One region of the Paenibacillus sp. FSL W7-1332 genome, then DNA from elsewhere that is predicted to be linked to it. Evidence: a T-box and tRNA genes for the amino acid it is inferred to sense, from the RefSeq annotation. Region 1 holds a T-box; the other holds one or more tRNA genes.
What was found. A T-box is a leader RNA that pairs with one kind of tRNA and senses whether it is charged. The one in region 1 lies ahead of MKX98_RS15825 (alanine--tRNA ligase), so its partner is inferred to be a tRNA-Ala.
Positions count from the first base shown of each region.

Region 2: it has a tRNA-Ala gene. The T-box ahead of MKX98_RS15825 (alanine--tRNA ligase) is inferred to sense a tRNA for this amino acid. The anticodon was not compared.

Region 1 is NZ_CP150209.1:3,552,952-3,568,550, forward strand. It holds gene MKX98_RS15810 (hypothetical protein) at 848-1,408, shown strand; gene tnpA (IS200/IS605 family transposase) at 1,635-2,108, shown strand; gene MKX98_RS15820 (hypothetical protein) at 2,163-2,408, shown strand; gene MKX98_RS15825 (alanine--tRNA ligase) at 2,386-4,257, opposite strand; T-box leader at 4,366-4,609, opposite strand; gene MKX98_RS15830 (hypothetical protein) at 5,162-6,481, shown strand; gene MKX98_RS15835 (TetR/AcrR family transcriptional regulator) at 7,084-7,653, opposite strand; gene MKX98_RS15840 (carotenoid biosynthesis protein) at 7,807-8,766, shown strand; gene MKX98_RS15845 (dipeptide/oligopeptide/nickel ABC transporter ATP-binding protein) at 9,305-10,105, opposite strand; gene MKX98_RS15850 (ABC transporter ATP-binding protein) at 10,071-10,922, opposite strand; gene opp1C (nickel/cobalt ABC transporter permease) at 10,903-11,805, opposite strand; gene opp1B (nickel/cobalt ABC transporter permease) at 11,802-12,734, opposite strand; gene nikA (nickel ABC transporter substrate-binding protein) at 12,753-14,336, opposite strand; gene MKX98_RS15870 (MATE family efflux transporter) at 14,370-15,599, opposite strand, start outside.
Region 2 is NZ_CP150209.1:5,755,597-5,771,195, forward strand. It holds gene MKX98_RS25975 (monooxygenase) at 1-954, shown strand, start outside; gene MKX98_RS25980 (MFS transporter) at 1,278-2,462, opposite strand; gene MKX98_RS25985 (Atu2307/SP_0267 family LLM class monooxygenase) at 2,591-3,658, opposite strand; gene MKX98_RS25990 (metalloregulator ArsR/SmtB family transcription factor) at 3,811-4,092, opposite strand; gene MKX98_RS25995 (TetR/AcrR family transcriptional regulator) at 4,215-4,820, opposite strand; gene MKX98_RS26000 (nuclear transport factor 2 family protein) at 5,015-5,794, shown strand; gene MKX98_RS26005 (ABC transporter permease) at 6,053-7,234, shown strand; gene tnpA (IS200/IS605 family transposase) at 7,462-7,950, opposite strand; tRNA gene MKX98_RS26015 (tRNA-Ala) at 8,122-8,194, opposite strand; gene nrdR (transcriptional regulator NrdR) at 8,371-8,844, opposite strand; gene MKX98_RS26025 (alpha/beta-type small acid-soluble spore protein) at 8,994-9,221, shown strand; gene MKX98_RS26030 (lytic transglycosylase domain-containing protein) at 9,290-9,856, opposite strand; gene coaE (dephospho-CoA kinase) at 9,853-10,452, opposite strand; gene ytaF (sporulation membrane protein YtaF) at 10,462-11,202, opposite strand; gene mutM (DNA-formamidopyrimidine glycosylase) at 11,325-12,158, opposite strand; gene polA (DNA polymerase I) at 12,305-14,965, opposite strand; gene phoU (phosphate signaling complex protein PhoU) at 15,234-15,599, opposite strand, start outside.

The DNA.
Region 1 (15,599 bases):
TTCTTAGGTCACATCCTTCTGTGCTAGCCTTCGAATGTCTTTGTAGCGTAGTAAGGCCCTTCAGTAGAGCAACACTCATGTATACATATGATTTGCCTCCTGTCCGTTTGTGAACAAAGGCAGCCGATCTCTTAGCGGTTGCCTTCGTGGTAGTGCCCAGAATAAACTGTTAGGATGGGTTTATCTAAGTATGTTTCTGTAGTAATAACCCAGGGGCCTTTAGTTGGTGTATAGAAATACGTTGCACTTGTAGTGTACGACTTTCTACCCTTAACATTATCGTCAGCTCTAATTCGTGAAAGTTCAAAATCAATACGCTTATCACTATAAAATTTTACAGTAACATTTAAAAGGACTTTCCCATTTACTTAATTCAGGGAATTTAAAGTGATTGTTACATCGTTACGTGCAATAGTAATTGGAAGTTTTTCGTAATTATCGATTTGAATATAGCGCCACATAAAAATGCGGATACGATTTTCAGTTTTTGTTTCATTATTTAATCCTCCAAATTAATATTCACCATCAACCTATCTGCTATATTAGCATCGTAGCATTACAAAATAGCAGTATGAATCATGTTCTTACGAATCACCACCCATTATATTGGACAGGAGCCACTGGAAAAACAACCTTCTACTATAACCTTGCTATAAATGATGTCCGAGCAAGAATTATTTCAATTGTTAATGCGAATAGAAGTACAATTATTAGCGGTAACGGTTATGCTACAATAAATGTTAGTATAGATGGACAAATGTACAGGTTGGTTGTAAGTAATTATAGAATAAATACATTTTACCTTATTGATTAAGTTACAACATACCTTTAGTTATTGGAGTAGTTTATGCTAAATATAACCACATACATTGAAAAGAAGACTATAGATTCTTTTTACTTTAGTCAAGATAATATTGAAGACTATTTTATTTCATTGAAAGATAGTTTATCAATCCAGGTGGCTAACAGACAATTAAACAAGCATAAAGGCCATAAGTTAGATGGTGTAGTAAATATAAAAACGTCTGATACTACAATCACCAACTTTATGGATTGGGATGATATTGACTTGATGTGGATCGGTGTTTTAGAAATGACTTTGGAATATAAAAAAACAGGTTTTGGAGAGCACATTATGGCCATGAATAGCCATGAGTGGAGTGTCAAAAGAATCATTACAAAACCAGAGAACAAGATATTATTTAGAGTAAAAAGAAATCCGTTGATTTTTGAAGGTACAAACCTTTACGAAGCTTACAAAGAGACGAAAAACATTGTTGTTGAAGAAGAATTTTTATCTGAAATTCTTAAGGCGGCTAATGAGTTTATTTCTTTTAGAGAAAAACTATTTAAAATTGATAATCTAGGCAGATTAAAAGCAGTATTGTCTGAAATACAATCTTATTAGGCCAACTAGTAGTTTTAATTTAACAAGTGGCATAAAAAGATCTCCCAATCTGAGCAATTCGGATTAAATCCGAATTGCTTTTTCTTATGGCTTTAGCCAGTTGAGTGCGTGAAACGCGCGAAACAAAAAACCACCCGCTATGCGGGTGGAGGGATTAAGGGTTTGACCACTGAGACCATTCCAATAAAATTGAGATGTTCAGGCTCAAAGAAAGGAATGGTCTCAAATGGCAACCAAGAGCTACAGCCTAGCTCACACAAAGTGGATGTGCAAATACCACATTGTATTTACCCCGAAGTATAGACGGAAAGAGATCTATAATCAAGTAAGAAGAGACTTAATAGAAATTTTCAAACGCTTATGTAAGTACAAAGGAGTAGAAATTATAGAAGGCCACATGATGCCCGATCATGTCCATATGTTGGTGGCTATCCCGCCGAAAATTTCAGTCTCATCATTCATGGGATATCTAAAGGGGAAAAGTTCGTTAATGATCTTCGAGAAGCATGCACAACTAAAATATAAATACGGGAATCGAAAATTTTGGGCAGAAGGATATTATGTGAGTACAGTAGGTTTGAATGAAGCAACAGTAGCGAAGTACATTCGTGAACAAGAGGCACATGATCAAGCCATGGATAAGTTGAGTGTAAAAGAGTACGAAGATCCATTCAACAGCAACAGGGGCAAAAAGAAATAAACCAGTTTAACTGGTAAGTGAAAGTGACAAATAACAATGAGCCTGAACAGAGTTATGGTCAGGCTAGCGTCTTTAGGCGCAGTTTGGCAACAAGGGGTTATACCCCAAGAGCAAACCACCCGTTGGACGGGTGGTCATGATTTTAAAAACTGTTCTCCGGTACCGCCAACGGAAAGGCCAAGCGATGTCAAACCGTCTTCATTTGCCGGATTTATCATTCATCCTGGATTCCCGGCAACTCATAACGTTGTTACAAATGGCAATCCTAAAACATCAGCTATTGTTCAGCGTTTTTATTAATTACTCCTTTAATCCTTCTAACTCCAGCAGCAGAAGATTGTTCTTTTTTAATACTGAACTTTCCTATGTTTGTTGTATCCTCTACATGAGGTCCTCCACATACTTCTCGACTCCAAACTTTCCCTTCATTATCTTTGATTGTATACACCTTAACGATATCCGGATATTTATCCCAAAAATTCCCTACAACATTACTTTCTTTTGCTTCAGTTTTAGGCATCTCTGAAATATAGGTAATTGCTTTTGACGAAATCGCATCATTCACATACTTCTCCACCGCAGCTATTTGCTCTGGCGTAAGTTTTTCATCATGGTTGAAGTCAAACCGTAATCGCTCTGAGGTAATATTACTTCCTTGTTGATGAACATGATCACCTAAAACTTCCCTTAAACCAGCAAGTAATAAATGAGATACCGTGTGCAGCGCTGTTGTTTCTGTTGAATGTTCAGCTAATCCACCTTTAAATTTACCCACAGAAGCAGTTCTGCTCTTTTCAGCATGTTTCTTTGCCGCCTCTATATAAGACGCCTTGTCCTCCATGCTATATCCATTTTCAGTTAGAAACTCTTCCGTCAACTCCAAGGGAAACCCATATGTTTCGTAAAAATAAAAGGCATCTGCACCTGTAACTTTACCCTTATTCTTAAGATGTTTTTGTATTTCAAATTCTCCTTGCTGTAAAGTTCTATAGAAAAGATTTTCTTCCTTATTTACTGTTTCGATAACTTTCTTTTTATTACCGATCAAATCTTCATAAGCTGTTGCTTCATCTATATAAACTTCAGACAACTCACCCACAAAACTTCCTTGTATACCTATTTTTTTACCTGCACGAATCGCCCTTCTTAATAACCTTCTTGTTATATACCCTGCATCACTATTAGCTGGCTCCGCACCATCATTAATTAGAAAAGTAGCCGCTCTCACATGATCAAGTATGATTCTAAACAACTTTAAATCGTCAGTATATTGTTTACCACTTAACTCCATCAATTTTTTCTTGGGATTAAGGAAGAAAGCCGTATTATAAATATCCTTGTCACCATTAAGGGCTGTTGCAACCCTTTCTAATCCGCCTCCATAATCCATATTGGGATTTTGCATTTTTACAAATCCTGTGCCTTCTTTTTTGTAACACATAAATACGTTGTTCCCAATCTCTAAAAACCTCTCGCTTTCAGAAGCAGGATGATCCAGTGAATCACCGCCTGGTTCAAGATCATAGAACATTTCACTATCAGGCCCACCCGGTTCACCAACAGGCATATCCAATGGACTTCCGGCTCGACTCCACCAATTTTCTTTTTCATCGTATAAGAATATTCTTCCACCTCTAGATGCTCCATATTGATAGGGATCATCTTCAATGATAGGTTCTACACCAACTGATTTAAATTTTTCTGACCAGATTTGAATGGCTTCCGTATCTTTCTGTATATTCAAATCATCACTTCCTATAAAAGCACTGATATACAGCCTGCCAGGATCAATTCCTAATTCGATAATATGCCAATTCCAAATGGCATCGATTTGCTTTTTCTTATAGTTATTTTCATTTGCTTTAAACTCCCATCGACCTATCATTTCAAAAAATGTCAGATGCGACGTATCTCCTACTTCATCAATATCCACTGTCCTTAAACACTTCTGAATATTAGCAATCTCATTACCTATCGGATGCTTTTCCCCCAATAAATATGGAACCATAGGTTGCATTCCACTTCCTGTAAACAACGTTGAGGAATCATTTTCTGGCAACAAGCTAGAAGAGGGCACTTGGCTAGCCCCTATTCCTTTCATAAAATCAATATATGATTTTCTTAACTCATCTGGTGTCATTTTCACCATGCTCAATACCTCCATTTCAATTATTAATTATTCTCGGAAATTACTTTGCAAATATTCAAACGAGAAGAAATAAAACAAAAAAGCCCTAAGCTGACCTATTTCTTGTCAACTTAGGGCGAACTATGATGTCCGTGTTACCACCTAATTTCAGATTTCTCTGCACTCTATCAATACGGGATATCTCCGATATTGTTTCCTGAATAACGGTGGAACTCCGTTGAAGCCTACTTAGATTCCTCTGTTCGGTTCACAGCTCCGAGACTGCTTCACTATTAGATCAATGAAGATTCGCACCAACCATCTTCTCTCTGTGAGATCCCTAATAGCTACTATTTCTCATCATAGCCTTTTCGTTTTAAGTTGAACCAATGCTATCACACTCAACTTGTTCTGTCAATTAATTCCACTATTTTTTATAAGGTATAAGTCTGTCGATTCTACCATCAGCTTTGGCAATTCGGTTGCTTCGCATCCTCTGACTTTAGCCAAATTATAATTCTCCCCAACCTCAATTCCACATTCCTGTTTACCCTGTGAAATAATCAGGAGGTACAACAAACTTGGGTGGGGAAGTATCGCTTCCGGAGCGGAGGTGATAACCCTTATGATATCCCTCCATACTTTTTGGGATAGTATGCCCATTGGAAATTGAACTATACTGCCCGTTAGCTTAACAAGACAGCTGATCGCTTAGTCGTAAAAGATTAAAACAAAAATTAACGTGAATAATCTGTCCTGATGGTACTATTTCCCAGCTCAAATGTACTTTTCATAAGTCTCATCTGTGCAGGATTGCCTAATGGGCTAGCGATTTGCATTGGCAATATTTACTCATTAAACTGTGTTCTCATCTTTGTTAAAGTGGATAAGCATTATGAAGACAAAGACGGGAGTTTTAATAGACATGAGCGTTCTCACCAAATCTATCATTGGTCTGCTTTGCGTGACGACATTAGCGGGCACCTATTTCAGTTATACGGAGCATCAGAATAATCGGCAATGGGAGCAGCAACAACAGCACAATACGCAATACTGGTCACATATGCAATTGATCTACCTGCGTGATTTCGACTATGCGCTTGCGGAGTCCCTTGCGGCATCTACGATTTCAGATCGGCAAGCAGCACTTCAATCTGCGATTGAAAATGCCAATTTTATCTTGCAATCTGTAAGGATCGGATCCGTTACAATGAACTTTCAATCTTGGTCATATGAGTCGTTTATCACAGAGGGCAGCCGCTACTTGGCCTATCCTGCCAGCGAGAAGGAAATCTCGCTTAACCCGGATCAATTAGAACAAATTCAGCGTTTGAGAACGTTCGCGAGGACCGCCCTACCTTATCTCGATCAGATGAGAAAGAAAGCTGTTGATTCCTCTATATCGGATATACAACAGATATCAACTGAAATGGAAGAGGCTTTGTCTCAACTCGACTCGGTCTCCACCTATGGAAATAAAGCCTTTAACGAGTTCCTGTACAACCAGAATCCATACATACCTCCGAAGCCAGGAACCGTTTTCGCCGGTGAAACCACTTATACGGCTACGGAGCTTGCGGCCAAAGCGAAAATTTTCATGGGCGAGGCTTGGAATAAAGGAGCAGGTAAGCAAATTGTCCACATCTCAGGCGGGAGCAGCCCCCAATTCGGAGAAGTCTTGGATTTCAAGTTATCGGACACCGATGGAAAATCAACCAACTCCTATATTGCAACACTAAGTAAAAGCGGACACGTGCTCCAAGTGAGACGCAAGAGCTCGATCTCTGAGAAAGGAGATGTAGAGCAAACTATCGACTTAAAGCAGGTTGTCGCGGTTACGGACACCTGGATGGCTCGCTGGTCTGACGAACGTCTGACATTAGTAGCGAAAGAGATAAACGATACTTCCATTTATCTCACGTATATTCCGGTCCGGGAGCAAGTTTCCATTCCGCAAATGAAAGTCGTATGGCGATTTGATCGCCGTACCGGTACGTTGAAGAGCTTTGATGCGTCTAATTATTATTCCCATTACAATAAAACCTTCCCCGTTCACCCGAGGCTGACAGCGGAGCAAGCCTCCGCGAAGCTTGGCCCAAAAGTAACCCCCTCGGGCAAGCCAAAGCTGGAAATCCACAACAGCCAGCTCGTATACGCATTTCCCGTCACTGGGATCGAAGGCGTTTCTCACGTATACGTAAACGCCCGCACAGGTGCTGGCGAAGGCATTAATTACAACCTGTAACCACAACAAATTTAGGCAGCCCCACGAACATCCTCGCTGCGGGCTGCCTAGATTTTGCGTGCCAACGTTGGGTCACCACTTTCCTTTTTAGTTTCTTACGTTTCTCCGTGACTAAAATTAAACTAACCTGCCCGTTAGTTGAACAAAAAGCAGCTGATCATGGCCAGCTGCTTTTCTATATTTATTTAACTATCGTTTCCCGTTAGTTGAGTGGCTTTACAACCATGTTTGAAAAGGCTTCAGTTTTTCTTGAGTTAGGAACTAGGGTTGCTCTTAACGTTTCGTTAACGTGGAGTTTTACATGTTCTTGTTTCTCGACAGCTCAAGTTTTCGGCTTAACTGTTATGCCCAACTTCTTAAAAAATGGTTGTATCTGCTGGAACATATAGCAAACAGATTTATTGATAATAGACAATACAGCAAATGATTAAATCATATCCAACTGTTTTGAAAAAGCGAGAGCAGGAACTAATCGCCATTACTAATTCTAAACATCGGAAAAGCAATAGAAGATAATATTACCGGATCTTCTGTGATGGCCAGCAATCGAGTTATATCGAACCTGACCGACGAGGTAAAATACGGGATGCAGTTTTCACTTACTACAATTCTTCAGAATAAAAAGCTTTAGATACGGATTCCGTAGCTTTATCAATAAAAGCTGCAATTTTATTGGGGCTTTCCTTCAGACCACTACTCACCCACTTTTTAATAATAGCTATACTGCCATGAGCGGTGAACGTATACCAGGACTCAAATAATTGTGGATCAAAATCTTTTAATTCCTGCTTCCATCGCTCAATAGTTAAATCGTGACTGATATAAAGGATTCGTTCTAGTAATTCTTTATCGCCATGCTCTGAGAACAGAACCTTACATATCGTTTGATTCGCTTTTATATACTTACATAATTCATAAGATAGCTTTTGAGGGTTTGAAGAACTCATCCCAACTTGCTTAATGTCTTCGTAAAGATCATTTCCAATCGTTGAAAGAAGCTCAAACTGATTCGCATAGTGTGTATAAAAGGTGTTGCGATTAATCCCTGCTTCTCTGCAAATGTCGGTCACTGTCACTTTATTGATAGACCGTTCTGTCAAAAGCTTCAGCAGGCTTTCTTTTACAACCATCTTTGTATATCTCACTCTGTGATCTGTTTTTTTGTCTGCCATAATATCCTCCAATTAGAAATAGCGAACAAATCTACTGTGGTTTGTATGATAACTAACATATCTCAATCGAACAGCCTGTTGTTTAAGTAACACAGTGAAATTATAATTTATTTGAACGTTCAATTCAATTTCAACTTAAATGGAGGGTAAAATGTGGGTGATATAACTGTGGTGCCTGTATGGATAATTCAAGATATTATAGTCTTAATTGCTGCTGTTCTAATGGTTTTCTATATCCTTGATAAGGAAACACATCCCAAAACGGTTCTACTGCAATTTATAGGTTTTGTGTTTTTTTACGCAGCTGTTTTTGAAATTACTGCTTCATCGCTTGGGGAAGGTTTTTACGCCTATGGGCGGAGTATTTTAATGTTATTTAATATACCGATTACTGTCCCTATTATTGAGTTTTTGATCATTTATTCCACTTTGCGTGTTCTAAAATCTGTAACTATACCGTCCTGGACTAAACCATTTATTACGGGATTAAGCGCTATGGTGTTTGACTTTTCATTGGACCCGGTGGCCGTTAAACAGATATTTCAGACTACGGATGGACTCATGGCAAGATGGACTTATTATCCGCTAGCCGGTGAACCTCAAATCTATGGGGAACCCGTGATGAATTTTACAGGATGGATTTATATAGCGGGATATTGGACAGTCTTTATACTAATTGGTGAATGGTGGCACAAAAAGAAAGGCTACAGTCAATCAATTGGTTATATCTATCCGTTTCTGGCGGCAATTGCGTCATTGGCTTGCATGTTCTCACCTTTATCTAACTTCTTTAATTATATGGGGCCGTTCTTCGCCAGAACCTCTAATATGCAATGGGTGATGTTGATTGCACTTTCTGTAATTACAGCAGGAGTTTTAGCATTAGCTTTTATAAAGTTCTGGGACCGGAAGGCTATTTATTCAATCACTCCCAAAAAAGATTTTCCTATCATGTTTACTTTCTTGGGGTTCCCCCTGGTGAATACTATATTTTGCCTTATAGGAGGTTACACAGAAGTATTGTGGCTGGTCGTTCTGGCTCAGATCTTATTAATGTTAGCCTGGATCGGAATTAATATTATGGGTAAAAAAGCAAGACCAATCACGAAATAACCATAAGCCTAAGCATGGAGGCAAAGACGCACTTTCATTAATATTCTTGTTAGGCATTTTTATTTTGGCGCTTCTTGCTTACATTGAAAAAATAGACCGCCCTCCATAAGGTAACGGTCCCGTTTGCTAAATTATTTGGAAACATATTTAGATGCTTATCTAATCGGTCTGTTCTTGTCCCCCGACATTTTCTTATGAGCGAATTGTGATGTGATCCCCGTTACTTCATCGAATTACTTAGAAGTCTGTTTTAATATTTTCATACATTAAATTTAGCCCTTCAAACTTCCTAGTGGGAGTCGAAGGGCCAAAAAGTTTGCTCTCTAGTTATCTAGGAGCTGTATAGAACTTTTAATTGATTCTTGGCGAGTTGCCTTTCCATGGCGAGCATATTAAACGATGATGAAGGTTCGTCTGACACTTCATGTCCATTGACACGAATTCCCCTCATGATAAATACAATTTCATCTCCCCTATATATTTCTTTACACGTTTAAGGTCAATCCCAGCCCCGATTTAGGGAAAACGGAGCTTTTCATTAAGTAACATTGTGACCACTCGTCCGGTTGAACTTCGATTGAAAGGGAAGGATCGAGCTCACCAGTGACTTTACATATTCGCTCTTCGCACACATAAAGTGGTTGCAATCAAGCTCTTCAATAATGACCCCATCCCTAAGAAAGGCTAAGCGATTACATAAATAGGCTACGGCTTGCAGATCATGCGCTATGAATAAATATGTTAATTGAAACTCCCTCTGGAGCTCCTTTAAGAGAGATAAAATTTGAGATTGCACAGAAACGTCGAGCGAGCTAATGGCTTCATCCAAAACAAGATAGCGCGGCCGCGTGGTCAAGGCACGCGCTATGCATACGCGTTGCAACTGTCCACCGCTTAGCTCATGCGGATACTTCTTTAGATAGTCAAGGGGCAACTCTACCCGCTCCATCAGCTCTGCAATAATCGCTTCATGGTCGGCATGAGCGTTTTTGCCGCTCCGTAGCATATAGAGTGGTTCCTCGATAATTTGCCGCAAGGTCCAGTTCGGGTTGACAGAGGTGCGATAATCCTGGAACACGACACTGAATTTCCCTTTGTTTTGCTTAAGCCACTTTTTATGTGGCACGCCATCTATCCGAATGGTCCCGCCGTCACTGGTTTCTAATCCAAGTAGGATCCGGGATAACGTGCTTTTACCGCTGCCGCTCTCCCCTACAATGCCCAGACAGTCTCCATCGTTCAAATGAAAGCTGACGTCGGTCAGTACATGCTTTTGGGTGTGATTCCGCAGCCCACGGTCAGCCTTATAGCTTTTCTGAAGATTCTCCACCGTAATCATACTCTTGGATCCCCCCGCTATGCATTGTGTTCATAAAGCTATCTGAAAGCTGCAGGCGCGTGCTAACTAAATATTGGGTGTAGGCATGTTTAGGCTCATTAAAAACATCAGTGACCGAGCCCTGTTCCAACACTTCTCCTTCTTTCATGACGATAACGCTGTCGGCCAACCGCTGCACAACTCCCAGGTCGTGGGAGATGAGGATCAGTGTGGTACCCGTCATTTCCTTTAAGGACTGAAATTGATTGACGACTTCCAATTGATTAATGGAGTCTAGAGCTGTTGTAGGCTCATCCGCAATAATAATGTCCGGCTTCAGCACAAGAGCAATCGCAATCATACAGCGTTGAAGCATCCCACCGGACAGCTCATGAGGATAACTCTTATAAACGGCAAGCGAATCCGGGAAATTCAATTTTTTCAAGCTTTCCAAACTCAATCGCTCAGCTTCTCTTCTGGATACCCTCAATACCTGCATAAAAGTTTGTTTCATCTGGAAGCCCATTTTCTCAATAGGATTGAAAGCCGTCATTGCATCCTGAAGAATCATATTGATTTTTTGACCCCGAATGGACCTCCGCTGTTTTTCGTTGTCCTTCAAAATGTTGCGGCCCTCGAAAATAATCTCTCCTTCAGATTGTATCCAGCGGGGATTTACACCTAAAATTTCCCGAACAGTCATCGTTTTTCCACTGCCGCTCTCCCCAACAATACCAAGGCAAGAATTTTTTTGCACCGAGAAGGATGCATCTTTTACAATTCTTCTTTGGGTCTTGAGATCAACAATATTAAGATGCTTAACGGTCAGTATGGTCACTTACCATCTTCCTCCCTTCACCCAAGCGGAATAGCTTGCGTTGTTGCTTCGGGCTTGCCATGTAGGATTTCGAGTTCATGGCCTGCTGCAGACTGTCACCGAGAAAATTTAGCGCGACGATGACAAGCAGAATGGTAATACCGGCAGGGATCATCTGCCAGGGATGGGTGAACAACACATTCTTCGCTTCATTCAGCATCATTCCCCATTCAGGAGCAGGAGGTTGCACGCCCAATCCAAGAAAGGAAAGAGACGAAATACTTAGAATCACCCAGCCCATCTCTAGGGTCGAATGTGTGGTTACTTCACCGGAGATCCCGGGAACAATATGCTTTCTCATAATATAGATTGGAGAAGCCTGATGGACTTGAGCGAACTTTACATAGTTTTTTGATCGATACTGCTGAACGCTGCTATAGATCATCCGTGTATACCAGGCCCACTTGGACAAAATATTCGCAATCACGATATTCATAATCCCGGGTCCCAATATGCCGATAATAGCCAGAATCATCACCTCTGACGGGAAGGACAGCATAGCGTCGCAGAAACGCAAAATGACTTCCCGGACTCTTCCGTTCGAATAGCCGGCTAGAATTCCAAATGCGACCCCGGAAAAAATCGTCACACTCATAGCGAGTAGAGCATAAAAGAACGTGGTGCGTATGCCGAATAAAACCCGTGAATATAAGCATCTTCCCAGATGATCAGTCCCGAGCGGGTACTCTGCGCTTGGCATGGCAAGCTTCATATCCACCTGAAGTAAGGTCGGATCATGCGGAGCAATTAGAGGGGCAAAGATCCCTGCAAGGGAGACCACGCCCAAAAATATCAAGCAAGTGATACCCAGCTTATCCTGTTGAAGACGCTTGAAAAAACTCATTTGGCTTCCCTCCGCAAACGTGGATCTATCATCACGACCACAATATCTACCAATAAATTGCAAACGATAAATAAAACGGCCATCATCAGAATATAAGCCTGGATCACAGGATAATCCGAGTTAAAAATAGCCTTGACGCACAAACGACCAATGCCGGGCCAGGCAAATATATTTTCAACAACAACAGTCCCAGCAATCAGACGCGGAATAGACATGCCGAACGCGGTAAGAGCCGATTGGATCGAATTGGAAAACACTTTCCACATTACAGTGCTCTGTTTGAGTCCGCGCAGCTTGGCATAAAGAATGAAATTTTCTTGCGTATTTTGAATCATATTATTGCGTATCAGTCTGACATAGGTGGATAAAAAGGTTAGTGACAAGGTGACGGCCGGCAAGATAATGGATGAAGGACCATTCTTCCCGCTTGTCGGAAGCCACCCCAGATAAACCGAAAAAGACCACATGAGCAGCAAGCCGATCCAGAAGCTTGGCATCGCTGACAGCAAAAAGATGAAGCCCCGCAAAAAACGATCCTGCCATCTATTCTCGAAGATGCTGCAGATTATCCCGATGGAAACGCTGAAAAGGACAATAATTATAAGTGTAGCCCCCGCTAATTCAAGCGTTGGAGGAATCGCTTGACGCATCTCTTCCAATACAGGCTTTTTATTGACGTAGCTGGTACCCAAATTCCCTTGAAAGCTGTCCATAATCCAGTTTTTATATCGGATAAGAAAAGGATCGTCAAGTCCGAGCTCTTCGCGCATGCTCTGGACCACTTCCTCGGTCGGGGTAATCTGATTTACACGCAGAGCAATCTCTGCCGGATCACTAGTTCTTAAATTAATTAGAATGAACGCCATGAAGGTAACCAGCAGCAGGAGCGGAACGGTACCTGCTATGCGTTTTATTACATACTGTCTCATAAAGGACTCACTCTCTGCTTACTCAAAATACATGAGCTCAAACGGGATTTCATATTGCGATACATTGAAGGAAACGCCCTTAAGCTGTTCGGCATGAATCGCTTTGACAACTGAATAAGTCAACGGCAGATACACAGCCTCTTCATTCACATAGCTGAATATTTGCTCATATTTCTCCGCCCGCGCAGTTTCGTCCTGCTCAACGAGAACATCACTGATCGTTTGGTCCAGCCATTTCTTCTTTTCCAGACCTGCCTGAGCCTGATAATCACCATGCGAAGGCACACGCCAGGTTGACACATAGGTTTGTGGATCATAAGGCAAGCCCCAGGATAAAGAGTATTGCAAATCGAAATCACCGGATTTTTGACGGTCGAAATAGGCTTGCTTTTCTTCACCCAACAGTTCAAGCTCAACGCCAATCGCTTTGAGATCATTTTGCATCGATTCCCCAATCGTTTTCTCCTGCGCATTATCAGAATTATAGGACAGCATCAGGTTAAGCCTTTTCCCATCCTTATAACGGTAGCCATCGTCTGATTTTGCCCACCCTGCTTGATCCAGCAAAGCTTCGGCCTTCTGGGTGTCGTAGGAACGAACCTTAAGCTCAATGTTGGCGTACGGAGTGGATTTAGACATTAGGACATCCGCAATTTGCTCCGTGTCGTTGAGAATGCCGGTCGCGATCGTTTGTTTGTTAATGGCATATTGCAATGCCTCGCGAACCAGTTTGTCAGAAGTTGCTTCTCGCTTGCTGTTCAGCAATATCGAGCGCGAACCGGATGGCGGACTGATCTTCGTTACATACTTGCCCTCGTCTTGCAGGGAGGAGAAGGCATTAGCATCTAGCATGTCGCCGTCCGCGCCAAATATGAGATCAATCTCGCCGTTCTGCAGAGCAAGTAGAATCGTCTGGTGATCCGGCATGACCTTCCAACGAACATGCTGAATCTTCGGTTTATCTCCCCAATAGTTCTCATTGACACTAAACAACGCGTATTGATTGTCTTTATGCTCGGCCAATATATAGGGTCCCGTGCCTGCATAACCATTGACGCCATTCGCTGTTGTTCCGTCGATGAAACATTTAGGGGAGATCATTCGGAAAGGACGCGTAAGCCCCAACTCCTCCAACGTCGGATAATATGGTGTTTTTAGTGTCAAGGAAAACGTATATTCATCGACAACTTTAGTTGAATCAATAACCTGCACCAGATTCAGCCAGGCATTCTTCTCATAGTTGGCTACGACGACATCAATATTTTTCTTGACGGCCTCCGCATTGAACGGTTCACCATCGCTGAATTTGATGTTTTTTCTTAAATGGAACGTATAGGTCAAACCATCCTCCGAGATCTCCCATTTCTCAGCAAGCTTGGGTTTAACGCCCTCCGGTGTATTCATGACCAGAGATTCAAAAACCATATTTTGTGCAGCGAGTTCGCCACCTGTCAGATGCGGATTAATATCGCGAATATCTTTGGTGCTGGCAAAGACTAGTTCGTTCTTGTCCACTGCTGCAGGGTTGCTCTTGGTAGCCTGGCTGCAGCCTGTTAATACAATCAGTAACGTAAACATAGCAAGTAAAAGTTTCTTTTTCATGAATCCTCCTGAATATAATTGTAGTAGATGTAATTAAGATGAGTATATCGACCGCTGTACTCTCCCGGTGTACATGGAGGTACAAACCGTACGCATCAAATGAAAGATAACGAAAGACAGCCATATGCCGTGACTACCCCACGACAACCCTGCTATCCAGTTAACGGGAATGTAGATGAGCAGCGATATAAAGATGCCGTTGCGAATGGCCCAAGCCTGTGTTACCCCTGAAAATATGCCTTCCAGTTGCAACCCCCAAACACCGGCTATACTGTATAGCGCGATCCAAAACATATGTTCCCGCACGGCCAACCGTACCTGTAGGTCGCCCGTAAACCATGACACAAAGTCTAACGGATCAACGATGAGCACAAGCCCCATCAACACGGCAAAGAGCGCTCCCCAGACTGCTGATAATTTCAACGCATTCCGATAACCATTAATATTTCCTTCACCTGCAGCCTGTCCAGCAACAATGCTGGAGGCATTAGCCAAGCCACTGAACACATAGGCTAGCAAATAATGGAGCTGCAGCAATATGGCGTTGGCTGCCAATACGGTTTCATCCATTCGAGCCGCTTGAACCATAAACAAGCTGGTCATCACCAATAAGCAAATCGTACGTAGGAAAAGGTCACGATTCACGATCACCATTTTTTTAATATGGCAAAGATCAAACAGTTCTCTGATCTGGAGATGAACTAGTGCGAATTGCTTGCTGTATCGAATGATCACGAAGCCAATTGCTACACTGATTATTTCTGACACCAAGGTGGCAACTGCAATACCCGCAACTCCCCAGTCCAACTGCAAGGCTAACCATATTCCAAGGAGCATATTTAGCACATTTGCGAACAATTGAGAAACCAAGGTCAATTTAACCTTCGACACCCCAATCAGCCAACCCGTAATGGTATAATTCAGAAGCGCGAAGGGAGCTCCCCAGATCCGTATGTCAAAATAGATTCCAGCTTGCTGGAGCACTGCATCGCTGCCCCCAATGAGGTGCATGGCAGCCAGCAAAATGGGCTTTTGTGCCGCGATGAACACCACGCCTAACAAAATCGCGATCAGCAGAGGTCTGATGAAGGCATATGCAAGCTGCTCGTCGTGCTTGGCTCCAGCCGCTTGAGCCGTAAACCCGGTGGTGCTTACTCTTAAAAAACCGAATAGCCAATACAGGTTGTTAAATATTAATGTTCCCACAGCTACTCCACCAATATAGGACGGATCCCCCAAACGACCTGCAACGGCTGTATCAAC
Region 2 (15,599 bases), 2.2 Mb from region 1:
GATGCCGTTCTATCTGAATTGGCTCCTATGAGTGTCATATCCCGGATTACAGAAAAAGGATTGGTCAGCATCATGCCAATCAATGATCATATCTACCGAGTCTTGATGATCGATATGGAGAGACGTAACATCTCTAAGGATGAGAAGGTTACATTGGAAGAGTTTCGTTCATCGCTCATCCGTACGACCGGAAGCGACTTGGGATTGAACGATGTGATATGGATGTCCCGTTTCGGAAATGCGACGCGGCAAGCGGGACGCTATCGGAATGGTCGATTGTTTTTGGCCGGAGATTCGGCGCACATTCATTTTCCGGCTGGTGGACAGGGAATGAACGTCGGCTTACAAGAAGCGATGAACTTAGGCTGGAAGCTTGCAGGAGCAATCAAAGGCTGGGCTCCGGACTGGCTATTGGACAGTTATCATACCGAACGTTTCCCATGGAATACGGCCTTGCTCCGGAATACCGAGGTCCAAACCCTGCTTCTGGACGTGACTCCTCCCATCATGGAGCTGCGAAGCATGCTGGCTGATCTGATTCAAATACCGGAGGCTAATTATCAAATCGCTGCACAGATTTCCGCCATGGATGTACATTATGCATCCGACGCAGAAGCGCCTTCCCATCCTTTAAACGGGAAACGGTTCAAGGATCTCAGCTTAAAGCTAAAAGATGGACAATTGATGAACTCCTATCCTCTCCTGCACAAAGGTACTTTTCTTCTGTTGCAATTCCATTCTAATGAACAGCATAGCGGTCAATGGGAAACGTATAGCAACCTTCAAGTTGTACATGCCTCATTGGCTGAGGCTGACGCGGATTGGAACGACGTCCACACGGCGCTGATTCGGCCGGATGGACATATTGCCTGGGCGATTCCTCTATCCGATCCGAATCCCATGCAAACCATAAATGAAGGAATCACTCGCTGGTGCGGAAACATTACGGATTAGTAATTCGTTTGAGGTGTGTGACCGCCTCCCCCTGACCCAGTAAGGTCTGTAGATGATTGAACAAGCACCGTCCTTTATGTCAATGGAATCAAGTTCTTATCCTCAGGTTAGGATAAAACTTGATTCCTTAAATCCCTCTCCCCAATTCTGCAGAACGCATCATCACAGCCTTGATCCAGGCGCTTTACCACTATTTGTGGTACGGTTCAACTTAACGCACCCGGTCCAGAAGCTATAATCAAACAACATGCACAGCAGGCCACCGAAGAAATCGGTGACCTGATCTGATATTATTTGTTCAACTTATATAGAAGCCTGGTTTTTCAAACTTCCGCATTGCCGGTTACGCCCGCAGCTGCAGATCGGCGACGCATGGATAATGAAATAATAGCCGGGATGAGTCCAATGGCAACGAAAGCTCCGCCAAGCAAACCAACGGATGCTAGCGAGATGCTTTCTACAACAATGCCTCCGATTACAGCCCCTACAGCCATGCCCAACTGCACAATAGAATTATTCAAACTCAGGATAATCCCCGAAGCCTGAGGAGCCATGCCGATTAAATAAACTTGTTGAACCGGCCCCGTCGACCAGGCGAAAAAGGACCATAACATAAGCAAAGGCAACACGATCATGGACGAGTGGGAGAACGCCGTCAGTAATAATAATATTCCCGAGTGAAAGAGCAAGCCTCCAATCATCGTACGGGGGATACCCCATTTATCTGCACCGTAACCGCCAACTTGGGACCCTATGAGACTGGCCAGCCCAAACGCAAACAACCCGATGTTTACCATCCCTTCGCTCATCCCCGTAATGTCCAGAAGAAACGGCGTTATATAGGTGTACAGCATCGTATAGCCCAATATCCAGAAAAAACTGATGGAAAGCGCGACCGTGATTCGTGGGCTTTTTAATAAGGCAAGCTGTTCCCGAATAGGTACGGGAGCCTCTCCTTCCGATCTCGGAATCGCCAGCAAAAGGACCAGCATCGCGATTAAGCTCAGGGCTCCGACTCCCGTAAAGATGATTTTCCAATCATGTGAGCCCGCAATGATTCTCCCAAGCGGAACCCCTAAAATAAGTGCGAGATTAAAGCCCACTAGAACCGTGGCGATTGCGCTGCCCTGTTTTCCTGGATGAGATATTTTAGCGGCAACCGTCAGGGCGACGACCATAAATACCCCCGTGCTGATCGCCAAGATAATTCTTGCTCCAAGCAGCATGCCGTAGCCTGTAGTTGTGACCGTGATCAAGTTCCCTACGAAAAATAATCCCAAAGCCGACAGCATCAGCTTTCTTCGATCCATTTTTGCCGTGAGCGCAATTAGGATCGGGGTGCCGATGGCATAAGCAAGCGAGTAAACCGTAATCAACTGCCCGGCCGCCGCTACCGACACTCCAAAATCACTTGCAAGCATATCCAAGATGCCGGCAATCACGAACTCTGAAGTTCCAACTAAAAAGCTGACAATGGCTAAAATATAAATTTTCCATGAATTTCCCATCTATTTCACCTCTTTTCATTTCAACAGATCTAAATCTATAGAAATCATATTTAAAAAAAATGCTCACTTCGCCGACTTCACTTCTCGGCCCAATCAAGCCTCCTCGTTCCCAGCGTTCGTGGTCTGCTTTAAGCGTTATGGCCAGATGTCTGACGTGCCAGCTCCTTACGGACAATCGGCGCTACTTTGGTCCCGAGAAGCTCAATCGTCTGCAGCAAATCGCGATGCGGCAAGGAACTGAAATCGTTGTACATCATGAAGCGAGTCAAGCCAAGATTCTTATGCAGCAGCACGATTTTTTCTGCGACGTATTCGGGATCACCGACGTATAGAGCGCCATGAAGGTTACGGGCTGAATCGTACGAGTCACGTGTATAGGTAGACCAGCCTCGTTCCCGTCCAATGTGGTTCATTTGGCCAGCCATGACAGGGTAATACCGCTTAGCAGCCTCTTGTGCCGTATTCGAAATAAAGCCATGCGAATGTGTAGCAATTTGCAGCTTATTCGGATCGTGACCAGCTTTCACGGCGGCTTCTTTATAAAGCTTCACTAAGGGTGCGAATCTTTGCGGCTCCCCTCCCAGAATTGAGAAGGCAATAGGAAGTCCCAGCAAGCCGGCCCGAACAGCTGATTCCGGATTGCCGCCCGTACCGATCCAGACAGGCAAAGGCTCCTGCAGTGCACGAGGATAGACGCCCATGTTGTCAATCGCCGGGCGATGACCGCCACGCCAGGTCACCTTTTCGGAAGCGCGAATCTTCAACAGCAGTTCCAGTTTCTCTTCATACAATTCCTCGTAATCTTTCAGGTCATAGCCGAATAGCGGGAACGATTCAATGAACGACCCCCGTCCGGCCATGATCTCCGCTCGCCCGTTCGACAGACCGTCCAACGTTGCAAAGTCCTGATATATCCGCACCGGATCGTCCGAAGATAGCACCGTCACTGCGCTCGAGAGCCGGATCCGCTTCGTTGTAGCTGCAGCTGCGGCCAGAATGACAGCTGGCGAGGAGCTTGTGTATTCGATGCGATGATGCTCGCCGATGGCATAGACGTCAAGGCCGACCTGATCTGCCAATTGGATTTCTTCGATCGCCTGGCGCAGCCTCTGGGCATGCGAGACACCGCCATTTCCGGGATTTGCATGAAGGAAGGTGCTCATTCCAATCTCCATCGTATTCGTTTGACCGCTCATAGTTATTCTCTCCTTCATAATATGGATTAGGGGGGATTAGTAAAAAACTGTTGAATAATCATTCCAAATCGACTCGTTCGTTAAAATCGGTTTAAGTATAAACCCCAATCAATTCTATAGTTCTAAATTTATAGAATTGATTTCCGAAAAAATTACGCCAACAAAAAGGGCGCAAATTTTTCCGCTATTTCTCGATTGACGTTATAGTGAATAAACGATCCATTCTTGCGAGAATCAATCAAGCCAGAGTCCGTCAATTGCTTTAAATGATGCGATAGCGTCGAGCCTGCAACCGACTCAAGCCTTTCACCGACGGCAGTGAAGCATAAATTGCTTTCTTTCGCGAGCAGTAAAGCGATTTTCAACCGGGTTGGTTCCCCCAAAGCTTTATACACTTTAACCGCTTGCCCGATATCTTCTTGATTTTCTCCCACTGTTTCCATCCACCTCCCCGCGCATCTTCTGCAGTTCTATAACTATCGAAATCAAGTTTAGCACCATGTCGTTCAAATGTAAAGGGCAGAGCTGAACCCTGCTCCCTCTACCCTCGCTAATTTTATTCCTCGACGGCGATGCCGGCTGCTCTTAAATGCCCGTAGGCAACGATTCTGCTAAACTGAGATGAAACTTCATCTGCAGGAAGGGGTTTATCGTTTTTAATCCACCAAATTACAATCCCCATGAATGACGATCCGAGGTATTCGATCAATAATTCCTTGGATATCGCTAATGGTGAGTTTCCCTGAGCAGGTTTCCACCCCTCAATTAATTTATCTTTAATGATATTTTCCATTTTCGCTTGAAACTGATAGATTCTATTCTCATCTATTAACATGGAATGATAAAAGGTCAAATTTAGAGAAATATGCTCCAGTACAGTTTGCATGACTGTCTCGAGTAGAGAAATACTGAAAGGATTCATGCTGATGGGACAAAGAACGACCGCATCCTTTAATTCGCTCAACAATTCATTCATACATGTATCTAATAAATCAGGCTTGTTTTGGTAGTGGAGATAAAATGTGTTTCGATTGATCATAGCCCGATCGGCAATATCCTGGATCGTTATGGATTCATATCCCTTTTCCTGAATAAGCTCATAAAACGCCTTTCGAATCGATTGTTTCGTGCGCAGTATTCTTAAGTCGGTTTTCTTGTTCATTGTTTTCGTTCCCCCTACATTTATTTAGGTCGTTAAGCGACAAAGTTTTATGAGTTGTCTGTTATCCATCATAACTAAAAATATTGAATATTGAGCGTTATATTAGCCTCTATTATAATGAGCAAGAGATAAATAAACAACATATTGTTCAATATTTATCTAGATGACTAAATAACTCTAAAGAGGATTTTCCAATGACATTCAACCATCTACATGAGCTTGTTCGTAAGGCAGTCGCCGTACTGGAAAGTTTTGAGAGCGGCAATCCCGAAGCGATTACGGCTTACGTTCATCCAGATCAATATATTCAGCATAACCAGGCCTTACTCGATGGTCGTGAAACCATGCTTGGTGCTCTAGATCATTTAAAGGAAATTGGTACAAAGGTAAGCATTAAGCGGGCTTTAGTTGACGGAAATTATGTGGCACTTCATTCTGTATATCATTTTCACGGCCCTAAAATCGTATTTGATATCTTCCGTTTTGAGAATGGACTAATCGTTGAGCACTGGGATAATTTGCAAGAGATGGTGGAGAAGACACCAAGCAATCATACAATGATTGACGGACCGGTTACGATTAAGGATATCGACAAAACGGATGCCAACAAGGCATTTGTCAGAAGCTATGTTGAGAACATCTTGCTCGGGAAGAACCCTGACCTGCTTGCCTCTTACTTTGATGGAGATCACTACATTCAGCATAGTCCGCATATTGCAGATGGACTTTCAGGTCTTCACGCTGCTTTGCAGGCTCTGAAGGAGAAAAATGTTGAGTTTCAATATACTTATGTCCATCAAGTTATCGGTCAAGGCGATTTTGTTCTTACAATGAGTGAAGGTCTGTTTGATGGTCAGCATACCGCTTTCTACGATTTGTTCCGCGTAGAGGATGAAAAGATCGCTGAGCATTGGGACGTAATCGAGGCCATCTTGCCGGCAGAAAAACGAAAAAATTCGAACAGTAGATTTTGAAGTTTGTGTAGCTGAATCGCAAGAAAGACATCGCCGAAATTTAAGTGCGGTGATGTCTTTCGATTTTACGAATGTACTTGAGTGATCATTTTTTTAATGAAATGGATACAGAAGCGTTGCTGCAGCAACGCTATTTTTGTTCATTGCCATGAAGTGACCGTGTGATGCAGCCATATTATATGGTGGTCCTTTCACAATGAACATTGCCGTTGATAATCAACCATATGTTCATTATAAAGAGACAAGGAGTAGTGGATCATGAAAATGCTGACACAAAAAATGATGTGGCTGGGAATGGTGCTCGTCCTGATCGTGTTGACCGTATTCGGGGTAGCGATGATGGGATCGGTGCTTGGATCGAAGCCAAAGGAGGTCCCGGTGGCCCTCGTTATCCTGGACCAGCCGGCGGAGCTGCCGACTGGAGGAACGTTTGCGGTAGGGGAAATGATCCGGGAAAAGTTGCTGTCGAGCCCAGCAATGCCGTTCGTCTGGCATGTCGTGGATTCCGAGGAAAAGGCCCGGGAAGGACTGTATAAACGCGAATATTACGGAGCGATGGTGATTCCGGCGGATCTGAGCAGCGGTTTACTCTCGCTAGCAACGCACTCGCCGATTCACCCTAATGTGAGAATCCTCTCCAATGAGGGTATGAACACCCAAGCCTCGATGGTCGTAAGACAGGCAATGGGGCAAGCGATGAAAATGATCAACGGGGAACTGTTGCAGCAGCTGCTTGGGCAGATCGGACAGCAAACGGAGCAAATTCCGGTTGAGACGGCTAAAGCTTTAATGACACCGGTGAACGTTCAGGAGGAAGTCGTGCATCCACCGGGAGTGAATAATGCGGCGGGGAATGCGCCGGGTTTGTTGACCCAGATTATATGGATCGGCAGCATGGTGACCGGAGTCGTCTTGTTCCTGGCTAGCCAGAAGGCGGTCGCCGCGGGTTCAAGGAGATGGACAGTCAGCGCGCTGCAAGCTATCGGGGGGCTTGCGATCGTCGGCATAGCCTCGTGCTACACCATATGGATGGCTTCGTCGTGGTACGGTATGGAACTGGCGAACGCGGGGGAGACGTGGTTGTTCTTATGGTTGGCTGGATCGGCGTTCTTCTTGTTGCAATCTTCCTTGCTGAATTGGATCGGATTCCGGGCAATACCGCTTCTCGTACTGCTGATGTTCTTCTCCATGCCGCTGCTGAACATGGCTCCGGAGTTCTTGTCGCAGATAACGCGAGATTGGATCTATTCGTGGACGCCACTGCGGTTCGCGGCAGGAGGGCTACGGGAAGTAATGTACTTCGGCGGACTGGACGCAGCTTACTCAAACGCCTTGATTTTGTGGGGCGTCGCCGGTGGATTTTTGGTCTTGCTGCTCACTTCCGGATTTAGGGTCGGTCGAGCGACAGATGCCGCTCCTACTTCTTTTACAAGCAATTAAAATAAAGTAAGAACAATCAACGATGCGTTGTACTTCCTTTTTTACGCTCAATGTTATAATTAGATTGCGACCATTTCTGGGAAGAATTAAAAAGTTATTAATCAAAACCACCCGTGTGAACGGGTGGTTTGCTCTGCGGCTGAAAGCCTTTGTTACTGGCCAGCCCTAAAGGGCATTGAATCGTTCGCCAACCGCACTACTTTTTCGGCTACCCCTTAAGGGGTCTTCTAGTTCTTCTTCTTTCGTTTGCTTCCTGTTTCTTCTCCTGTGAATGGATCTATATACTCTTCCAGCGTCATTTGCTCTGCAACCACGTCTTCTTGTAACTGATTTCGTATATACTCTTCAATCACTTTCTTGTTCCTTCCTACCGTGTCCACATAAAACCCTTTACACCAGAATTTTCGATTCCCATACTTATATTTTAAATTTGCATGGCGATCAAATATCATTAAGCTACTCTTCCCTTTTAGATACCCTATAAATGATGACACACTTATTTTCGGCGGTATACTTACCAGCATGTGTATATGATCTTTACATGCCTCTGCTTCTATAATTTCTACACCTTTTCTTTCACACAATTGTCTTAGTATTTTTCCTATATCTCTTTTCAATTTCCCATAGATCACTTGTCTTCTGTACTTTGGTGCAAACACTATGTGATACTTACAATTCCATTTTGTATGTGCTAAACTGTTCACATCAGATGCCATCTGATCTCCTCCTCGTGTTTTAAATTTGGTTGGCGAACCGAATTTATCTTAACACTTCGGAGGATTTTTTTTATACAACGCTTAAGCTATCCTGAACCATACGCATAGCGTATGGTTTTCTTTTTACAAGAAAAAGGAAAAAACCCTTGATAATCAAGGGTTTTCTTCGTATGGAGCCTAGGGGGATCGAACCCCTGACCTCATCGCTGCCAGCGATGCGCTCTCCCAGCTGAGCTAAGGCCCCGTAAGCGACTTCTATATCATATAAAAAATCAGCAGGCATGTCAACAGGTTTTTCACATTTTTTGATGACGTGCTGTATCCCTTTTACTTCTCTATATAATGTCACTTATCGATGATGAGGATGGGCTCCTTGAGAGCACCGGAAGAGCACCTGGATCACGCAGAACCCTGGTGCTCTTACAGCTCCTGACCGTCCGTATCCTTGGACAGTAGGCTTTTCAGTTCCTTCATAAACATATTGATATCCTTGAACTGCCGATACACGGACGCAAACCGGACGTACGCTACCTCATCGACCGGATACAGCCGTTCCATCAGAAGCTCCCCGATCTGGCGGCTCTCCACCTCTGCTGCTGCGGTATTGCGCAGTGCCTTCTCGACATCCGATACGATCATATCCAGCTGGTCCACGGATACCGGACGCTTCTCGCATGCCCGGATCAAACCGCGGAGTACCTTCTCCCGGCTGAATTCTTCGCGGCTTCCATCCTTCTTCACAACAATCAGCGGCGTTTCCTCCACCATCTCAAAGGTTGTGAATCTCTTGCTGCACTGCTCGCATTCCCTGCGGCGGCGGATGGATTTATTCTCGTTGGCAGGCCTGGAATCCAGCACTTTCGTTCCGGCATAACTGCAATATGGACACTTCATAAAGTCATCTTCACTTCCTTTGTTTTCAGCGTATTTTAGCCTTAACGGCCCTAATGAAAAATTTACCAGCAAAACTTTTTTCTTTTATGTTATGAAAATGCGAAACCCGAGACATAATACTTTTACCAACCCAAGGAGGTGAACTTAACATGGCACAAAGCAACAACAACTCCAACAACCTGGTTGTTCCTCGCGCAAACGCTGCTCTTGAGCAATTGAAGTACGAGGTAGCTCAAGAACTTGGTATCTCCATTCCACAAGACGGATACCAAGGTAACATGACTTCCTACGAGAACGGTTCGATCGGGGGATACATCACAAAGCGTCTTGTAACCCTGGCCGAGCAACAATTGGCTGGTCAATTCTCCGGTCAATAATTGATTCTTCCTTAAAAAAGGAGTGTTGGACGGCTCGATGTAAGAGCCTGTCCAGCGCTCTTTTTTCGTTAAAAGCCGTCCTTATACACATCCGTATATTGATTATAATAATAAATCACGCGCTGTACATAGTGGCGGGTTTCCCCGATGGGAATACTCTTCACATTCTCGTAGGTTCCATCCCACATGCCCTTGTTGATCCAATTCTTGACGTTCCCGGGGCCTGCATTATAGGCGGCGATGGCGGCAATTGGGTTGCCGTCCATTTCCTTGTGCAGGTTCTGAATATACCAGGTGCCCAGCTGGATATTCGCATCCACTTCATTCTTTACGTTCAGCAGGTTTACCGATGGCAGCTTGGCCATTTCCATCGCCCAATTCGCCGTATCCGGCATCAGCTGCATAATGCCCAGGGCGCCTTTCTTGGACTCCTTACCCGGCTTGAAGTTCGTTTCCACACGAATGATGGATGCCACCAGGAACGGATCGACCTCATAGTAAGCGGCATGCTTCCGTATTTCATCTTTATAATGAATCGGATACAGCAAGGTCATCCAGTTCGAGCTCAGATACAGAAGCGCTACAAAAGAGACAAACAGCAGAAGCAGCACTCTTTTTTTACGGAGCCACTTCATAGACTAACCAACCTGCCCCACAGGTTGTCCACCTGCTGCTGTGTTTCGGCCAATGTTCCGCTGTTATCGATGAGGATATCCGCCAGACGCTTCTTCTCCTCGATATCCATCTGACTGTTTAAACGCGCTTCCGCCGCTTCCCTGTTAAGATCATCGCGTACCATCAGACGCTCAAGCTGCAGCTCTCGCGGTACATAAACAACAGCGATCTGGTCAAGATAAGAATAATACTCCTTGGCCTCAAGCAGCAGCGGAATATCCGCCACGACGAGCCGGTCGGGATACTGCCGCTCATACGCTTCCGTCCGTTCCCGGATTTCCTGCCGGATCGCCGGATGCGTGATCTCATTCAATACCGTTCTCTGCTCGGGATGATGGAAGATCACTTCCCCGAGTTTTTTTCGATTCAGCGTACCGTCCTCAAACAGGATCGCTTGTCCAAAATGTTCGGTCACTTTACCCAGCACCGGATGACCCGGGAGCATGACTTCCCGGGCGATGAGATCCGCATCGACGAGAAGTGCTCCCTTCATGGCCAACATGGAGGACACGGTGCTCTTGCCAGTTGCAATTCCTCCGGTTAAACCGATATTCATGACTTCACCTCATAACAGCTTCATTATACCCATGACGATTAACAAAAAAGCAGGCAAATAAGAGATAAAACGCATGCCGCCCTTGGATGCAAAACGTAAACCAACCCTCATGCCCAGCACCAGGAATATCCCGCTAAACAAGGAAACAACAGCCGCGGTACCTAACGGTGAGAAGCCCAGCATGGCGGCGCCAAGCCCTGCGCCGAACGCATCGAGCGATAACGCGATCCCGAGCCACATCGCCTCCCACGGGGAGATGCTGCCGGAGTCGTCCAGATCCGCCTTCGAGGGACTGCGGAGAATTTGAATGACAACCCCGGCCTTCGGAATCTCAAGAGAGAATACCGCCCGCTGAAGATGCACTTGACCTGCCGTGTTAACCTCACGTCTTGATTTCACTTGATGGTCAGATGCCTTCTTTTCCATAAGAGACTTCGAAATATCCTTACTGGAAACCGGCTGCACATCTGACTCGTTTTTTCTGCGAACTTGCTGATATAGAGACCATAAGCCCAGCAGAATCAAAATGGCGGCTCCGATCACAGACGCCACGGATGGGGATAAGAACCGCTGTAACAGCGCGCCCGCCTGCATGGAGGCGCCAAGCACCAAGCCGGAACATAGCGAGATGATCAATACAGACAGCAGCGGTATCCTTGTTTTGCGCAGACCGTATGTAACCCCCGCACCGAATCCGTCCAGGCTTAATGCCATGGCCAGCAGCGCAGACGAGAAAATATGACTGAGCACCCTTTTCCCTCCTCGTAAGCTCCACATCAAGCGGCTCATTCATGAAGAAGAGCAGCTCCATGCGCTCCACATATGTTCCACATTATATGTGTAGGGATAGGAATGGGTGCACGCCTATTGGATTACTTCTTAACCGGCTGACACTTCGGGCAGAAGTGGGTCCCCCGTCCGCCAACCACGATCTTATGAATCGGTCCACCGCATGTATGACACGGCTTGTCCTTCCGTCCGTAAATCTGATGACTATGCTGGAACATCCCCATTTCACCCTGTCCATTGACATAGGATTTAATGGAGGAACCACCCGCTTCTACGGCTTCGGACAGTGTATCCACAATGGCATGATACAATCGCTTGAGCTCGGCATCCTTCAGGCTGTTGGCGTTACGCTCCGGATGAATCTTGGCTCGAAACAATGCCTCATCGACATATATATTGCCGATGCCGACCACATATGCCTGATTCAGCAGCACCGCTTTAATCTTCGTTTTTTTGCTGCCGATGACTTCCTTGAAAGTTCCGAACGTAAACGTATCATCCAGCGGCTCATACCCCAGCTTGGCAAGAGGAGCATGCTGAAACTCTTCCCCCGTTGCAAAGAGATGCATCGTTCCGAATTGGCGTACGTCCTTATAACGCAGCTCCGTCCCGTCCGAGAAATGGAATATAACATGAGTGTGCTTCTCCACCGGCTCCTCGGCAGAGTACAACCCGTAACGCCCTTCCATCCGAAGATGCGAGACGAGCACCAGTCCGTCCAGCAATATCCTTAAAAATTTCCCGCGGCGCTCTACACCTTCCACGGTATGATCCTTCAACATAAACGCAAATGCCTCAATATCATCAGGACGCTGAATAATCCGCGGCAGATGTACGGATACATGATCTATATGCTTACCTTTAATCAATTGGTTAAGTGTTCGTTTCACCGTTTCTACTTCCGGCAATTCCGGCATAATGACTTCACCTCATCTCCCATTATACCGGAAGTTAGGACAGAGCGGGACCATGGTTTTGTGGAAAGGTATGGTGCATAATGCGCCCCTCTTCACGCCATGATCCCTATAAACGATTCTCTATCGGCTAACCATATTGTATAACTTTACTTCGCTTCGTACCAGTTCTCGCCATAGCTGACTTCCGATTTCAGCGGTACCGACAGCTTCAGCGCTTGACTCATCACTTCCGGCACCAATTCCTTCATGATCTCCAGCTCATCCTCCGGCACCTCGAACACCAATTCATCGTGCACCTGAAGCAGCATGCGGCTCTTCAATTGACGATCATGCAGCGCCTTGTCCATATGGACCATGGCCAGCTTGATAATGTCCGCCGCGGTTCCCTGAATCGGCGTATTCATTGCTGTCCGTTCGGCAAAAGACCGCAGGTTGAAGTTGCTGGCGTTAATCTCCGGCAGGTAGCGTCTGCGTTCAAGCAATGTCTTCACATAGCCGTCTTGTTTCGCCTGTTTGACGATCACGTCCATATAACGCCGGACGCCCTGGAACACCTCGAAATACTGGTCAATGAAGGCCGCGGCTTCCTTCCGGGTAATATTCAGGTTCTGGGACAAGCCATAGTCGCTGATTCCATACACGATGCCGAAGTTAACCGCCTTGGCGGATCGGCGCATATTGGAGTCCACCTCATCCACGCCGACTCCGAACACGTCCATTGCGGTCTTCGTGTGGATATCCATATCGTGGACGAAGGCTTCCTTCAGCCGTTCATCATCCGAGATATGCGCAAGCACGCGCAGCTCGATCTGGGAGTAGTCCGCCGCCAAAATGCTCCAGCCCGGCTCGGACGGAACGAAGACCTTGCGCAGCTTGCGGCCCTCCTCCAGACGGATCGGAATGTTCTGCAAATTCGGATATTGGCTGCTCAGACGGCCCGTCGCGGCAATCGTCTGACGATAGTACGTGTGCACTTTGCCCGTTTGTGACGAAATCTCCTTCAGAAGACCTTCCACATAAGTGGATTGCAGCTTGGCCAAGGTACGATACTTCAGAATCAAGCGGACAATATCGTGATAAGGCGCCAGCTTCTCGAGCACCTCGGCATCGGTGGAATAACCGGTTTTGGTCTTCTTGATGACCGGAAGCTCCAGCTTCACAAACAGAATCTCGCCCAGCTGTTTAGGCGAATTAAGATTGAATTCCGTTCCGGCGATCTCATATATCTCATGAACTAGCTTCTCGATCTGTCCTTCAAACTCGCGACCCAGCTCCTTCAAATCCTCCGCATTCACGGCAATTCCCTGCTTCTCCATATCGGCCAGAATGCGGGACAGCGGCATCTCCAGCTCATGGAACAGCGGCAGCATTTCATTGGCAGCCAGCTCCTTCTCCTGAACGGGAACCAGTTCGGATACAGCCAGGCATTTTCTGGCCATGTGCTCGCTGAGCTTCTCCATATCGGGAACCTTGTACTTTGCCCCTTTACCGAAAACATCCTCATCGGCTTGAAGATACGCAAGCCCGTATTTGGAGGCCAGACCGCTAAGACTTTGATTCGATTCGGTTGGGTCCAGCAGGTAGGCAGCCAGATGAACGTCAAATGCCGCGCCGGCAAAAGCAATGCCCTGCCAGTGGAGGGCCAGATCAATGCGGTGCAGATCATATCCGCGTTTAGGGATCCCGCTATCGGCAAGCCAAGCTCGAACAGGCTCGGCCTCTTCCGACTTCAGAACCTCAAACGGAATGAAGTACTGCCGTTCCTCCGTAGCGAGTGCGAGCCCGATCACCTCGGCATGATGGGGATTGTCCCCATGCGTCTCTACATGGAGTATAGTGACGTGGGCCAGGTTATCCGCAACCTCCTTAAGCCCCTTCGTGTCTACAAGGGTCACTTCAATCTTCGCTTCGGGCTTCGACTCAGCCGCATCCCCGCCCACTCCGCTTGTGCTCAGGTTTAACCGTTCAATGAGCGATTTAAACTCCAGCTTCGCCAGTGCGGGCCCTGCCGTCTCTTCATTCAAGCCTGTAAACGCCATGTCATCCAGCGACTGCTCCAGCGGAACTTCGCAAAAGATCGTAGCCAGCTTCTTGCTGAGTATGGCGGAATCCGCATGCTCTTCAATTTTCTCTTTCATCTTGCCTTTCAGCTCGTCGGTGCGTGACACCACGGCTTCAACGGATCCAAATTCATGAAGCAGCTTCAGAGCCGTCTTCTCACCCACTCCTGGAACGCCGGGGATGTTATCGGAAGCATCGCCCATCAGTCCCTTGAGGTCGATAATCTGATCAGGCGTCAGGTCATATCGCTCCTTAATCTGTTCCGGTCCGTAATACTCGATGTCGGTAACGCCCTTGCGGACCATGGCGATCGTGGTATGCTCCGAAGCCAGCTGCAGCATATCCTTATCCCCGGATACAACCATCACCTTCCGACCAGCTTCATCAGCCTGACGGGTAATGGTCCCGATAATGTCATCGGCCTCATAACCGCCGATTTCAAATTGGGAGACGCCAAGGCCTTTCAACAGCTCTTTCAGCAGCGGGAATTGTCCGGAGAGCTCGGGAGGCGTTTTCTGGCGGCCACCCTTGTAATCCTGAAAATCCGCATGCCGAAATGTTTCCTTGCCTGCATCGAATGCGACCATCATATGGGTCGGTTTGTGTTCCTCAATCAAGCGAAGCAGCATCGTCGTAAAGCCGTAAACCGCATTCGTCTGCTGTCCGCTGGCATTGGTCAGCGGCGGCATCGCGAAGAATGCCCGGTAAATGATATTATTTCCATCAATTAAAATCAGCTTGTCCATAGAACACCTCGCACCAATATTACTTCCTTTCCACATGATAACATAGGTTACCGCCAATTCCGAACAATCCGTTCGATTAACGGTGAATTCCTAAGAATACGCAAAATATCCCCACAAAGTGGAGCCTGCGCTTCGATGCTTATTCCAAATACTTTGCGGGGGCCCCCAATATATAAATGCGATTAAAGAATTGCTTCCGCTTCGCTGGAGCTTTCTAAATTCTCGCAAAAAAACGCCAGCTTTCGCCAGCGTTTGACTTATCATTATGCTATTGATTGAGGTCGGGACGATGACCCGTTACGAGGTACACCGTGCTCTCGCCAATGTTGGTTGCATGGTCGGCGATCCGTTCGATGTAACGTCCCACCATGATCAGCAGCATCGCCTGATTGGCCGAATCCGGATCGGAGGTCAGATGCGCATACAGGTCCTGCAAAATCACGCTGTACAAATGATCGATCTGATCATCGTCCTGGGCCATTTTATAGGCAAGATCCGTATTTTCCGTCAGATAGGATTCGATCGATTCCGAAACCATCGCGCGCACCAAATCCGACATCCGCGGAAGATCCACCAGTGGCTTGATCAGCTTCTGGCCTTGCAGACGGATCGTCACTTTAGCGACATCCCGCGC